Regions from separate parts of the Streptomyces rubradiris genome, predicted to be linked through region 1. Evidence: riboswitches for the same ligand, from Rfam matches in the RefSeq annotation. Region 1 holds a riboswitch; each other region holds the start of a gene.
What was found. A riboswitch is a leader RNA that binds a small molecule or an ion and turns the genes downstream of it on or off. The one in region 1 is predicted to bind cobalamin.
Positions count from the first base shown of each region.

Region 2: linked by a shared signal. The riboswitch ahead of Srubr_RS25430 (ribonucleoside-diphosphate reductase subunit alpha) and the one ahead of Srubr_RS06795 (cobalamin biosynthesis protein) in region 1 are both predicted to bind cobalamin.
Region 3: linked by a shared signal. The riboswitch ahead of Srubr_RS22380 (FecCD family ABC transporter permease) and the one ahead of Srubr_RS06795 (cobalamin biosynthesis protein) in region 1 are both predicted to bind cobalamin.

Region 1 covers NZ_BNEA01000001.1:1,456,341-1,460,335, reverse strand. The annotation lists gene cobN (cobaltochelatase subunit CobN) at 1-17, opposite strand, end outside; gene Srubr_RS06800 (cobyric acid synthase) at 14-1,522, opposite strand; gene Srubr_RS06795 (cobalamin biosynthesis protein) at 1,519-2,463, opposite strand; cobalamin riboswitch at 2,562-2,704, opposite strand; gene Srubr_RS06790 (hypothetical protein) at 2,863-3,084, opposite strand; gene Srubr_RS06785 (inorganic phosphate transporter) at 3,119-3,995, opposite strand, start outside.
Region 2 covers NZ_BNEA01000015.1:2,787,927-2,791,921, forward strand. The annotation lists gene mctP (monocarboxylate uptake permease MctP) at 1-1,148, shown strand, start outside; gene Srubr_RS25425 (GNAT family N-acetyltransferase) at 1,350-1,856, shown strand; cobalamin riboswitch at 1,909-2,033, shown strand; gene Srubr_RS25430 (ribonucleoside-diphosphate reductase subunit alpha) at 2,156-3,995, shown strand, end outside.
Region 3 covers NZ_BNEA01000015.1:2,068,685-2,072,679, forward strand. The annotation lists gene Srubr_RS22370 (ABC transporter substrate-binding protein) at 1-180, opposite strand, end outside; gene Srubr_RS22375 (ABC transporter ATP-binding protein) at 190-957, opposite strand; gene Srubr_RS22380 (FecCD family ABC transporter permease) at 961-1,989, opposite strand; cobalamin riboswitch at 2,123-2,257, opposite strand; gene tsaD (tRNA (adenosine(37)-N6)-threonylcarbamoyltransferase complex transferase subunit TsaD) at 2,540-3,589, shown strand; gene Srubr_RS22390 (GNAT family N-acetyltransferase) at 3,586-3,995, shown strand, end outside.

The DNA of each region.
Region 1 (3,995 bases):
AACAACACTGTGCTCATGCGGGCGCTCCCGGTGGAATGAAGGGCAGTCCTTGCGGCGCGCCGGACTCGATGAGCCGCCACAGCGCGTCCGTGTCCGCGTGCTGTTCGATGAGGTCGCCGAGCCGGTCGAGCTGCTCCTCGCGCAGCGCGGCGAAGGAGGTGTCCGGCGCGGGCACGAAGCGGCGGCCCGCGGCGGCGGCCACCTCGCGCAGGAAGGCCCGCCGGAAGCCGTCCGACTCCAGGGAGCCGTGCCAGTGGGTGCCCCAGGTCTGGCCGGCGCGGCAGCCGTCCAGGAAGGGTTCGCCGCCCTCGACGGTGGCCACGCCGTGGTGGATCTCGTAGCCGTCGACGTGCTCGCCGAGGGCCTGTCCGCTGGGCCGGGTGAGGGTCTTCTCGCGGGCGAAGCGCACGCGCACGGGCAGGATGCCGAGCCCGTCGACGTGTCCCTGACGGCTTTCGACCTCGTCCTCGATGTGCTCGCCGAGGATCTGGAAGCCGCCGCAGATGCCGAGCAGGGGGCGGCGTTCGGCGGCCCGGCGTACGAGGGCGTCCGCCAGTCCGCGTTCCCGCAGCCACTGCAGTGCCCGTACGGTGCCGCGGGTGCCCGGGATCACCACGAGGTCGGCGTCGGCCAGTTCCTCCGGCCGGTCCACGAACCGTACGACGACGCCCGGTTCGGCGGCGAGCGCGTCCACGTCGGTGAAGTTGGACATCAGCGGGATCGCGCACACGGCGACGCGGAGCACGTCCTCGCCGACCGGGGGAGTGACGGCGGACTCCCGTACGGTGCCCCGCAGGGAGACGCGCAGTCCGTCCTCCTCGTCGATGCCGAGCCCGTGCCGGAAGGGCAGCACGCCGTAGGTCCGCCGCCCGGTGAGGCCGTGCAGCATCTCCAGGCCGGGTTCGAGCAGGCCGACGTCGCCGCGGAACTTGTTCACCAGGAATCCGGCGACGAGTTCCTGGTCCTCGGGGGAGAGCAGGGCGACCGTGCCGAAGAAGGACGCGAAGACGCCCCCGCGGTCGATGTCACCCACCACCAGCACCGGCAGCCGCGCGCCCCGCGCGATGCCCATGTTGACGATGTCGGTCCGCCGCAGGTTGATCTCGGCCGGGCTGCCCGCCCCCTCGCAGATCACCGCGTCATACGTGCCCCGCAGTTCGGCCAGGCAGTCCAGCACCGTGCCCAGCAGCCGCTGCTGGCGCCCGCCGTGGTAGCCGCGCGCGCTCAGCTCGCCCACCGGCTTGCCGAGCAGCACGACCTGGCTGCTCTGCTCGCCGCCGGGCTTGAGCAGCACCGGGTTCATCAGCGCGGTCGGCTCGATCCGGCAGGCCTGGGCCTGCATGGCCTGGGCGCGGCCGATCTCCGCGCCCTCCCGGGTCACGAACGAGTTCAGGGACATGTTCTGCGCCTTGAACGGCGCCACCTTCACGCCCTGGCGCGCCAGCCACCGGCAGATCCCGGCGGTCACGACGCTCTTGCCGGCGTCCGAGGTGGTGCCAGCCACGAGGAGACCACCGTTCACTTCCCACGTCCTTTCAGCAGTGCGCGCGCGGCGAGCGTGGTGCCGAGGGCGAGCAGGCCGACGCGGCGGGAGAGCCGTACCGCCCGGTCGATGTCGGTGACCCGGACCGGCCGTCCGCTGCCGCCGTTGAGTACGGGCCGGTGTTCGACCCGGCCGCCGTAGGAGAGCGTTCCGCCGAGCCGGACGCCGAGGGCGCCCGCGAAGGCGGCCTCCACGGGACCGGCGTTGGGGCTCGGGTGCTTGCGGGCGTCGGCCTTCCAGGCGCGCAGGGCGCCGCGCGGGTCGGGTCCGGCGACGGTGGCGAGTAGGGCGGTGAGCCGGGCGCCGGGCCAGCCGGCGACGTCGTCGAGGCGGGCGGAGGCCCAGCCGTAGCGGCGGTGCCGGGGCGACTTGTGACCCACCATCGCGTCCAGGGTGTTGACGGCCCGGAACCCGAGCAGCCCCGGCACCCCGGCCACGGCTCCCCACACCAGGGCGCCCACCACGGCGTCGGAGGTGTTCTCGGCGACCGACTCGACCACGGCCCGGGCCATCCCGTCGGCGTCCAGCGCCTGCGGGTCCCGGCCGCACAGGTGGGGCAGCCGGGCGCGGGCGGCCTCGGTGTCCCCGGCGGCCAGGGCGCGCCCGATCGCCTGGGCCTCGCGGGCGAGCGAGGTGCCGCCGACGACGGCCCAGGTGGCGGCGGCGGTCAGCGCGACGGAGGCGGTACCGGAGGGGCGTACGGCGCGTGCGGCCAGCGCCCCGAGCGCGACGGCGCCACCGGCGCATACGGCGGTGTGCACGGCGCCCCAGCCCCGGTGGTCGTGCCACAAGGCGCCTTCCACGGCCGTGGCCGCGCGGCCGAACGCGGCGACCGGGTGCCCGCGGCGGGGATCGCCGAGGAGCAGATCGCCGAGGACGCCGGCGGCGGCACCGTACGCGTATGTGCGGTCGGCACCCATCGGCTCAGCCGGCCGTGGGCACAGGGGCGTTCCTGGTACGGGTCCTTCGGCAGCCGAGCATGGCGATTCGTGTCCTCACTCAGGGTGTCCACGCCCTGGTTCGACGGATTCCGGCGGCGAGAGTTCCTGGCTCCCGGGGAGTTCTTCCCCGGTGACAGTGGCGGGACCGCGCCGGATTCGCACCGGCTTCCTCTGCTGCCGCCGTACATGGCCTGGGCAGTCCACCACGTGCCCGGAAGGGCCGTCAACTTGCCTTTGACCTGGGATGCCCGACTGTGCTGAGGCCCACATCGCCGGGGCGCCGGGCGGGTCTTCGGGGCCGCCGGGACATGCGTCCGCCCCGCCGGGTCCGGCGGGTGGGCCGGTCGGCGGGGCGGAGGCGGGATCGGGGGCCTGCGGTCAGGCCACGATCAGGTAGATGCCGTAGGCCACGGCCGCCGCGCAGGCGGCGAAGCAGGCGTAGGCGCCGGTGACGGCGAGCGCGGCGGAGCCGCCCTGGGCCGTGGTCCGCTCGCGGCGGGACAGTCCGTTGATGCCGAGGGTGAACAGGGCCACCAGGCCCACCGTGAACACGACGCTGACGCCCAGCACGGAGCCGAGGGCCGCCCAGTCGATCTTCATGCGGATTGCTTCCTTCAGTAACCGTGCGGGCGGGTCAGACCGTGGCGGCCGGCGGGGCGGCGGGGGCCGGTTCGGCGGCCGGGGCGGGGATCGTGGCCGTCAGGCCGGCGGTCCTCAGGTCGGCGGTGGCCGGGGCCGTCAGGCTGTCGGCGAGCGGCCCGGCGGGCGGCGGGGTGACCGCGGCGATGGCGGTGGTGACGACACCGGCCGGCTCGCCGGTCTCCTCGACCACGTTGGTGTGGTCCACGACCTCGCGGCGGGAGATCTTCCAGATGGCGGCGCTCGCGGCGACCAGGAAGACGGCGACGGCGGCGGTGCCCCAGTCACCGAGGTCGGTGACGGACTCGGCGCCCGCGCCGACCAGCGCGGCGGCCGGCAGGGTGAGCACCCAGGCGACGGCCATGCGGGTCGCGGTGGACCAGCGGACCACGCCGCCCTTGCGGCCGAGGCCCGCGCCCATCACCGAGCCGGAGACGACGTGGGTGGTGGAGAGGGAGAAGCCGAGGTGGGAGGAGGCCAGGATGGCGGTCGCGGCGCCGGTCTGGGCGGCGAAGCCCTGGCGCGGCTCCAGGTCGGTCAGGCCCTTGCCCATGGTGCGGATGATGCGCCAGCCGCCGATGTAGGTGCCGAGCGCGATGGCCAGGCCGGCGGAGAGGATCACCCAGGTGGGAGGGTTGGCGCCGGGGGCGAGGGAGCCGCCCGCGATCAGCGCGAGGGTGATGATGCCCATCGTCTTCTGGGCGTCATTGGTGCCGTGCGCGAGCGAGACCAGGCCGGCGGAGGCGATCTGGCCGACGCGGTAGCCCTTGCGGGTCGCCTCGGTGTCGCCGGTGCCGCCGACGCGGTAGGAGAGCCGGGTGGCCAGGAACGAGGCGAGGCCCGCCACGACCGGCGCGGCGACGGCGGGGAGC
Region 2 (3,995 bases), on a different contig from region 1:
GCGGCGGCGAGAACACCAACTGGTTCATCAAGGACCTGCCGTTGCTCATCGCCTTCGGTGTGCTGGCGGCCTACACCTACTCCTCCGGCCTGCGCGCCCCCGCGCTGATCGCGTTCGTCAAGGACACGCTGATCTACATCGTGATCGCGGTGGCGATCATCTACATCCCGATCAAGCTGGGTGGCTTCGACGACGTCTTCGCCAAGGCGGGGCAGGCGTTCGACCAGGTCAACCCGGCCACCGGCAAGCCGCGCGGGGCGCTCGCGCCGCCGGAGGCGGGCCAGTGGACGTACGCCACGCTGGCGCTCGGCTCGGCACTCGCGCTGTTCATGTACCCCCACTCGATCACCGCGACCCTGTCGTCCCGCAGCCGTGAGGTGATCCGCCGCAACACCACGATCCTGCCGCTGTACTCCCTGATGCTGGGTCTGCTGGCGCTGCTGGGCTTCATGGCGATCGCGGCCGGGGTGAAGGTCTCCAACGGCCAGCTCGCCATCCCGCAGCTGTTCGAGGACATGTTCCCGGACTGGTTCACCGGCGTGGCGTTCGCGGCGATCGGCATCGGCGCCCTGGTCCCGGCCGCGATCATGTCCATCGCGGCGGCCAACCTCTTCACCCGCAACATCTACAAGGACTTCATCAAGCCGAACGCGACGGCCGCGGAGGAGACCAAGGTCTCCAAGCTGGTCTCCCTGCTGGTGAAGGTCGGCGCCCTGGTGTTCGTCCTCACCATGGACAAGACCGTCGCCATCAACTTCCAGCTGCTGGGCGGCATCTGGATCCTGCAGACCTTCCCGGCCCTGGTCGGCGGCCTGTTCACCGGCTGGTTCCACCGTTGGGCGCTGCTGGCCGGCTGGGCGGTCGGCATGGTCTACGGCACGGCCGCCGCCTACGGGGTGGCCTCGCCCACGCAGAAGCACTTCGGCGGCTCCTCGAAGGAGATCCCCGGCATCGGCGAGATCGGTTACATCGGCCTGACGGCGTTCGTGCTGAACGTCCTGGTCACCGTGGTCCTGACGGTCGTCCTGAAGGCCGTGAAGGCCCCCGCGGGCATCGACGAGACCAAGCCGGAGGACTACACGGCGGACTCCGGCGACCCCGATGTCCAGGTGGAGCTTCCGCCGGCCACCGCGGGCAGCGCGCACTGACCCACGCGACATCCGCAGCGGGCCGCCGACAGCAGACGCGTCGGCGGCCCGCTGCCGTCGCCTGTCCGGCCCGCTGCCATACACCGGTCCGGGCGGGTGACGCGCGGCCCTCCCCGGCGGGGCACCCTGTGGAAACCGGCGGGGCACGCACCCTGTGGAAAACTTCGACGCCTTGTCGTACCCGTCCGGCACACTCGGCCCATGGACATCGTCATCCGGCCCGCCGCCCCTCCCGAGTACGCCGTCCTCGGCGAGATCACCGCACAGGCCTACCTCGGAGACGGCCTCCTGGACTTCGGCGAGAGCGACGCGTACCTGGGCGAGCTGAAGGACGTGGCGAAACGCGCCGCCGCCGCCGAGGTCCTCGTCGCCGTCGCGGACGACCGGCCGCTCGGCGGCGTCACCTTCGTCCCGTCCGGTGGCCCCATGGCGGACATAGCCCGCCCCGGCGAGGCGGAGATCCGCATGCTCGCGGTGGACCGCGCGGCCCGCGGCCGGGGCGCCGGCGAGGCGCTCGTCCGGGCCTGTATCGAGCGCGCGAGGGCCACGGAGGGCTGCACGGCCGTCGTCCTGTCCACCCAGCGCACCATGCGCACCGCCCACCGCATCTATGAACGGCTGGGATTCGTCCGCACACCCGAACGGGACTGGAATCCCGTGCCGGAGCTGGACGGCATCACGCTGCTCACCTACGAGTTGACGCTCTGACACCACCGGGACACAACATCTGGGGGTGACACGACAGCCCGGCACAAGATGTATGCTCATGCTCGCTGTCGCCGCAGGGGAATCCGGTGCGAATCCGGAACTGTCCCGCAACGGTGTACTTGTGCGTATCCGCGTACGAGCGTCAGTCCGAGGACCTGCCGACAGCGCACCCGGCCACCCGGCCGGTGTGCCCGACGTCCGGGCCTCGTGGAATGGGCCGGTGGACGCGAGAGCCGTCGCGCGCTCGTGCTGTCCCCTGCCCTCCGCCAGGCCCCGTGCCGAGCGAGGGAGACCCCCACGTGACCATCGCGCCAGCCGACCCGGCTTCGGTCAGCGGACCGGAGACCGACGCTCCCGGTACCGCGCTGCTGCGGACGCTGTCCGAGCTGACGGCCGATCTGCCCGACGCCGACCCCGGGCGGGTCGCCGCCGCCGCGCTGCGCGGCCGGTCCGCGCGGGCCGACGAGGCGGAGCTGCGCGAGCTGGCCACGGAGGCCGCCGCCGGCCTGATCGCCGAGGACCCCGCCTACTCGAAGCTGGCCGCCCGGCTGCTGACCCTCGCGATCCGGGCCGAGGCCGCCTCCCAGGGCGTGACCTCCTTCACCGGGTCGATCACGGTGGGTCATCGCGAGGGCCTGGTCGCCGACCGCACCGCCGAGTTCGTGCGCACCCACGCCGGACGGCTGGACGCGCTGGTGGACTCGGCCGTGGCGGAGGGCGCCGACGACCGCTTCGGCTACTTCGGCCTGCGCACCCTGCACAGCCGCTACCTGCTGCGCCACCCGATCACCCGCAAGGTCATCGAGACGCCCCAGCACTTCATGCTGCGCGTGGCCAGCGGCCTGGCCGAGGACGACACGGCCCGCTCCGTGGACGAGGTCGCCTCGCTCTACGGCCTGATGAGCCGCCTGGACTACCTGCCCTCCTCCCCCACCCTGTTCAACTCCGGCACCCGCCACCCCCAGATGTCGTCCTGCTACCTGCTGGACTCCCCGCTGGACGAGCTGGACTCCATCTACGGCCGCTACCACCAGGTCGCCCGGCTGTCGAAGCACGCCGGCGGCATCGGGCTGTCGTACTCCCGCATCCGCTCGCGCGGTTCGCTGATCCGGGGGACGAACGGGCACTCCAACGGGATCGTGCCGTTCCTGAAGACCCTGGACGCCTCGGTCGCCGCCGTGAACCAGGGCGGCCGGCGCAAGGGCGCCGCCGCCGTCTACCTGGAGACCTGGCACTCCGACATCGAGGAGTTCCTGGAGCTGCGCGACAACACCGGCGAGGACGCCCGCCGCACCCACAACCTCAACCTCGCCCACTGGATCCCCGACGAGTTCATGCGCCGGGTCAACGCCGACGCCCAGTGGTCCCTGTTCTCCCCCGCCGACGTCCCCCACCTCGTCGACCTGTGGGGCGAGGACTTCGACACCGCCTACCGCAAGGCCGAAGCCGCCGGCCTGGCCAAGAAGACCCTCCCCGCCCGGGAACTGTACGGCCGGATGATGCGCACCCTGGCCCAGACCGGCAACGGCTGGATGACCTTCAAGGACGCCGCCAACCGCACCGCCAACCAGACCGCCGAACCCGGCAACGTCATCCACTCCTCCAACCTCTGCACCGAGATCCTGGAGGTCACCAACGACGGCGAGACGGCCGTCTGCAACCTCGGCTCCATCAACCTCGGCGCCTTCGTCCGCGACGGCGACATCGACTGGGACCGCCTGGACGCCACCGTCCGCACCGCCGTCACCTTCCTCGACCGCGTCGTCGACATCAACTACTACCCCACCGAACAGGCCGGGCGTTCCAACGCCAAGTGGCGCCCGGTCGGGCTGGGCGCGATGGGCCTCCAGGACGTCTTCTTCAAGCTGCGGCTGCCGTTCGACTCGGCCGAGGCCAAGGCGCTGTCCACGCGCATCTCCGAGCGGATCATGCTGGCCGCCTACGAGACGTCCGCCGACCTCGCCGAGCGCAACGGCCCCCTGCCCGCCTGGGAGAAGACCCGCACGGCCCGGGGCGTGCTGCACCCCGACCATTACGGTGTCGAGTTCACCTGGCCCGAGCGCTGGGCGGCGCTGCGTGAGCGCATCGCCAGGACGGGCATGCGCAACTCGCTGCTGCTGGCGATCGCGCCGACGGCCA
Region 3 (3,995 bases), on a different contig from region 1:
GATGCCGACATCGTTGGTGACGACCCGCTCGGGGACCTTGTCGTACGTCACCTGGCGACCGCAGTTGGTCAGGGTGATGGAGGAGGAGGGTTTCGCGTCCTCGGCCGGCTCCACCGTGGCGCCGCATCCGGTGGCGGTCGCGGCCAGACAGAGGGCGGTGGCAAGTAGCTGCTTGCGCATGGGCATCCTTCAGGCAGTGGGCGGGAGCAGGTCGAACAGGAGCTGGACGGCGTCCGTCTCCGGGTGCCGGACGGTGTGCGCCCGCACGCCGAACACCTCGGCCAGCAAGGCGGGTCGGAGGACCTCCCCGGGGGGACCGGAGGCGACGATCCGGCCGCCGTCGAGGACGTACAGCACGTCGCAGTGGGCCGCCGCCAGGTTGAGGTCGTGCAGCGCGGCCAGCACGGTCAGGCCGCTGGCGCGGACCAGGGACAGCACGTCCAGCTGGTGGGCGATGTCGAGGTGGTTGGTGGGCTCGTCGAGGACCAGGACCCTCGGCTGCTGGGCCAGGGCACGGGCGATGAGGACCCGTTGCTTCTCGCCGCCGGACAGGCCGAGGAAGCCGCGGCCGGCGAGGTGGGCGACGCCGGTGCGGGCCATCGCCCGGGCGCAGATCTCCCGGTCCGAGGCGGCCGTGCGGCCCTGGTGCGGCAGCCGCCCCATGGCGACCACCTCGGCGACGGTGAAGTCGAACTCGGCCGAGGACTCCTGGGGCAGCGCGGCCAGCACGCGGGCGGCGGCCCGCGCGTCCATGGCGTGCAGGTCGTCCCCGTCCAGCCGTACCGCTCCCCCGGCCGGCCGCAGCGCCCGGTACAGGGAGCGCAGCAGGGTCGACTTGCCGCTGCCGTTGGGACCGACGAGTCCGGCGAACGCCCCGCTGCCCACGGTGAGGTCGATGTGCTCGACCAGCCGGAGTCCGGCCGCCTCGATCGTGACGTCCTCGATGTCGAGTCGCATCGCTCAGCGCCCCCCGAACGCGTAGCCGCCCCGCCGCATCAGCAGCAGGAACGCGGGCACGCCGACCACCGCGGTGATCACTCCGACCGGCAGCTCGGCGGGGGCGAACAGCAGCCGGGACAGCGCGTCCGCCCACACCAGCAGCACCGCCCCGGCGAGCGGGGCGACCGCCAGTACCCGCCGGTGGTCGGCGCCGACCAGCATCCGGGTGACGTGCGGCACCATCAGCCCGACGAATCCGATGGCCCCGCTGACCGCCACCACCGTCCCGGTCACGGCCGCGGTGACGAGGAACAGCTCCCGGCGCAGCCGGGCCGGCCCGACGCCGAGCGCGGCCGCGGTCTCGTCCCCCATGGCGAGCGCGTTGAGCGCCTCGGCCCGCCACCGCAGCCAGGCCCATCCGGCAGCCACCGCGACGGCGGCGAGCGGGAGACTGGCCCAGGTGGCGCCGCCCAGGCTGCCCAGCAGCCACATCATCGCGGACCGGGCCGCCTCGCCCCGGGCCGCGCCGAACACCATGACCGTGGTGACGGCCTCGAAGCCGTACGCCAGTGCCGTGCCGGTCAGGATCAGCCGCAGGGGCGTCAGCCCGTGCGAGGAGCGGGCCGCGGCGTACACGAGCGCCATGGCGGCGAGGGCGGAGGCGAACGCCGAGGCGGACAGCGCCCACACGCCGAGCCCGGCGAACGCGCCGAGGAGGATGACGGCGTTGGCGCCCACCGCCGCGCCGGAGGAGATGCCGAGCACGAACGGATCGGCCAGCGCGTTGCGCACCATGGCCTGCACGGCCACCCCGACGGTCGCGAGCCCCGCTCCGACCACGGCCCCCAGCAGCACCCGCGGCAGGCGGATCTCCCAGACGATGGTGTACGCGGCCGCGTCCCGCGCCCGCACGGTCCCGCCGGTGAGTCCGGCCCACAGGAAGTGCGGTACCTCCGCCCAGCCGACGCCGGCGGCGCCGAGCCCGACCCCGGTCACGAGGGACAGCAGGAGCAGCAGCGCCAGGGACAGGCTGAGCGGCAACACGGGCATGCGGGTGGGGGCCGTACCTCGGCGCACCTGGGGGCCTTTCGAACGGGCCGCCTGCTGGACATCGAGCAGGATCAGCCCGTAAGGCCGCGGTCGGCCGTCCGGTACCCCTCTCGCGGTCCACGGCGAGCAGTCAACGGGTCGTCACGCCCCCGCAGGCGATCGGGCTCGCACGACAACCGTCGGATCCGGCTCCGTGCACACCGTTGCGGGTCAGCGCCGGTCTCTCACCGGACTTCCCCCACGGGAGGCGAGGGCCTGACGTCATGCAGGCCCGGGGTATTGGGTCAGCGGCGATGGCGCCCCCGCTGCGGCGGGTACGGGTGGCTGCCGCGGTCGGGGCACACCGAGGCGTTCCGCGGTGCGGAGGACGTGTTCGGCTCGTACGCGGTCCGGGCGGGGGTCACTGCTGGCTACCTCGGAGTTCGGGGGGCGACAGGAGTGGACTCTACTAAGCGATCACCGTGCGGCCGGGACCGGGTTCACGTCCGGGGAGATCTTATTGCACACTGGTTGCAATAACTATTTTGTTGCAGGAAGGGAAGGGGAGGGCATGGGCTCTCCGATCGTCCTCGGGATCGAGTCGTCGTGTGACGAGACCGGTGCGGGGCTCGTCCGGGACGGACGCCTGCTCGGGCACGCCGTGGCGTCGAGCATGGACGAGCACGCCCGCTTCGGCGGAGTGGTGCCCGAGATCGCGTCCCGGGCCCACCTGCACGCCCTGCGCCCGGTGGTGCGCCAGGCGCTGGACCAGGCCGGGCTGCGGCTCTCCGACATCGGGGCGGTCGCCGTGACCACGGGCCCGGGCCTGTCCGGCGCGCTGCACGTGGGCCTCGCGGGAGCGAAGGGCATCGCCTACGCGCTGGGCGTCCCGCTCCACGGCGTGCACCACCTCGCCGGTCACGCCGCCGCCGACACCCTGGAGCACGGACCGCTGCCCGACCCGTGCGTGGTCCTGATCGTCTCCGGCGGCCACACCTCGCTGCTCCTCGTGCGCGACCTGGCCCGCGATCCGATCGTCCACCTCGGCGACACCCTGGACGACGCCGCCGGCGAGTGCTTCGACAAGGTCGCGCGGGTCTTCGGGCTGCCGTACCCCGGCGGCCCGGCCATCGACCGGGCCGCCCGGGACGGCGATCCACGCGCCGTCGACTTCCCCCGCCCCCTCCCCGGCTCCTACGACTTCTCCTTCTCCGGGCTGAAAACGGCGGCGGCCCGCTGGGCGGAAGCCCACCGCGGGCGCGAACTGCCCGTCCACGACGGGGCCGCGTCGCTGCAGGAGGCGGTCGCCGACGTACTGACCCGCAAGGCCGTCGCCGCCTGCCGGGAGCACGGGGTGGGCACGCTGGTCGTCGTCGGCGGGGTCGCCGCGAACTCGCGGGTGCGGGCGCTGGCCGAGGAGCGCTGCCGGGCGGCCGGGATCACCTTGCGGGTGCCGCCGCCGCGGTTGTGCACGGACAACGGCGCGATGATCGCCGCCGTCGGCGACCTCCTCGTACGGGCCGGGGCCGAACCGGCGCCCTGGGACCTGTCCGTCGACCCCTCGGCGCCACTGGAGTACGCGGCCCTGCATCCCACGGCGACCGCGGCGGTGGCCGCGTGACGGACATCCGTGTCGTCGCCCCCGACGCGATCCTGGAGCACGGTGCCGCCCTGCGCTCCGTCTACGCCGACGCGTTCTGCGCGCCGCCCTGGAACGAGGACGAGGAAAGGGCGGACGCCTTCCTCGCGCGGCTCGGCTCGGACGTACGGCGTCCGGGGTTCACCGCGGCACTCGCCTTCGACGGACGGAACGTCGTGGGTTTCGCCACCGCCTGGGACACGCCCGCCCCCTTCCCGGCCGACCGCTGCTATCCGCAGGCGGCCGCCGGTCTCGGCCCGGTCCGTACCGAGGAGTGGCTGTGCGGCGCCCGCGAGACCGACGAACTCGCCGTCCGCCCCGCCGCTCGCGGCACCGGGATCGCGGCCGGCCTCCTGCGAGCGGTGACCGAGGACGCCCCCGACGGCCG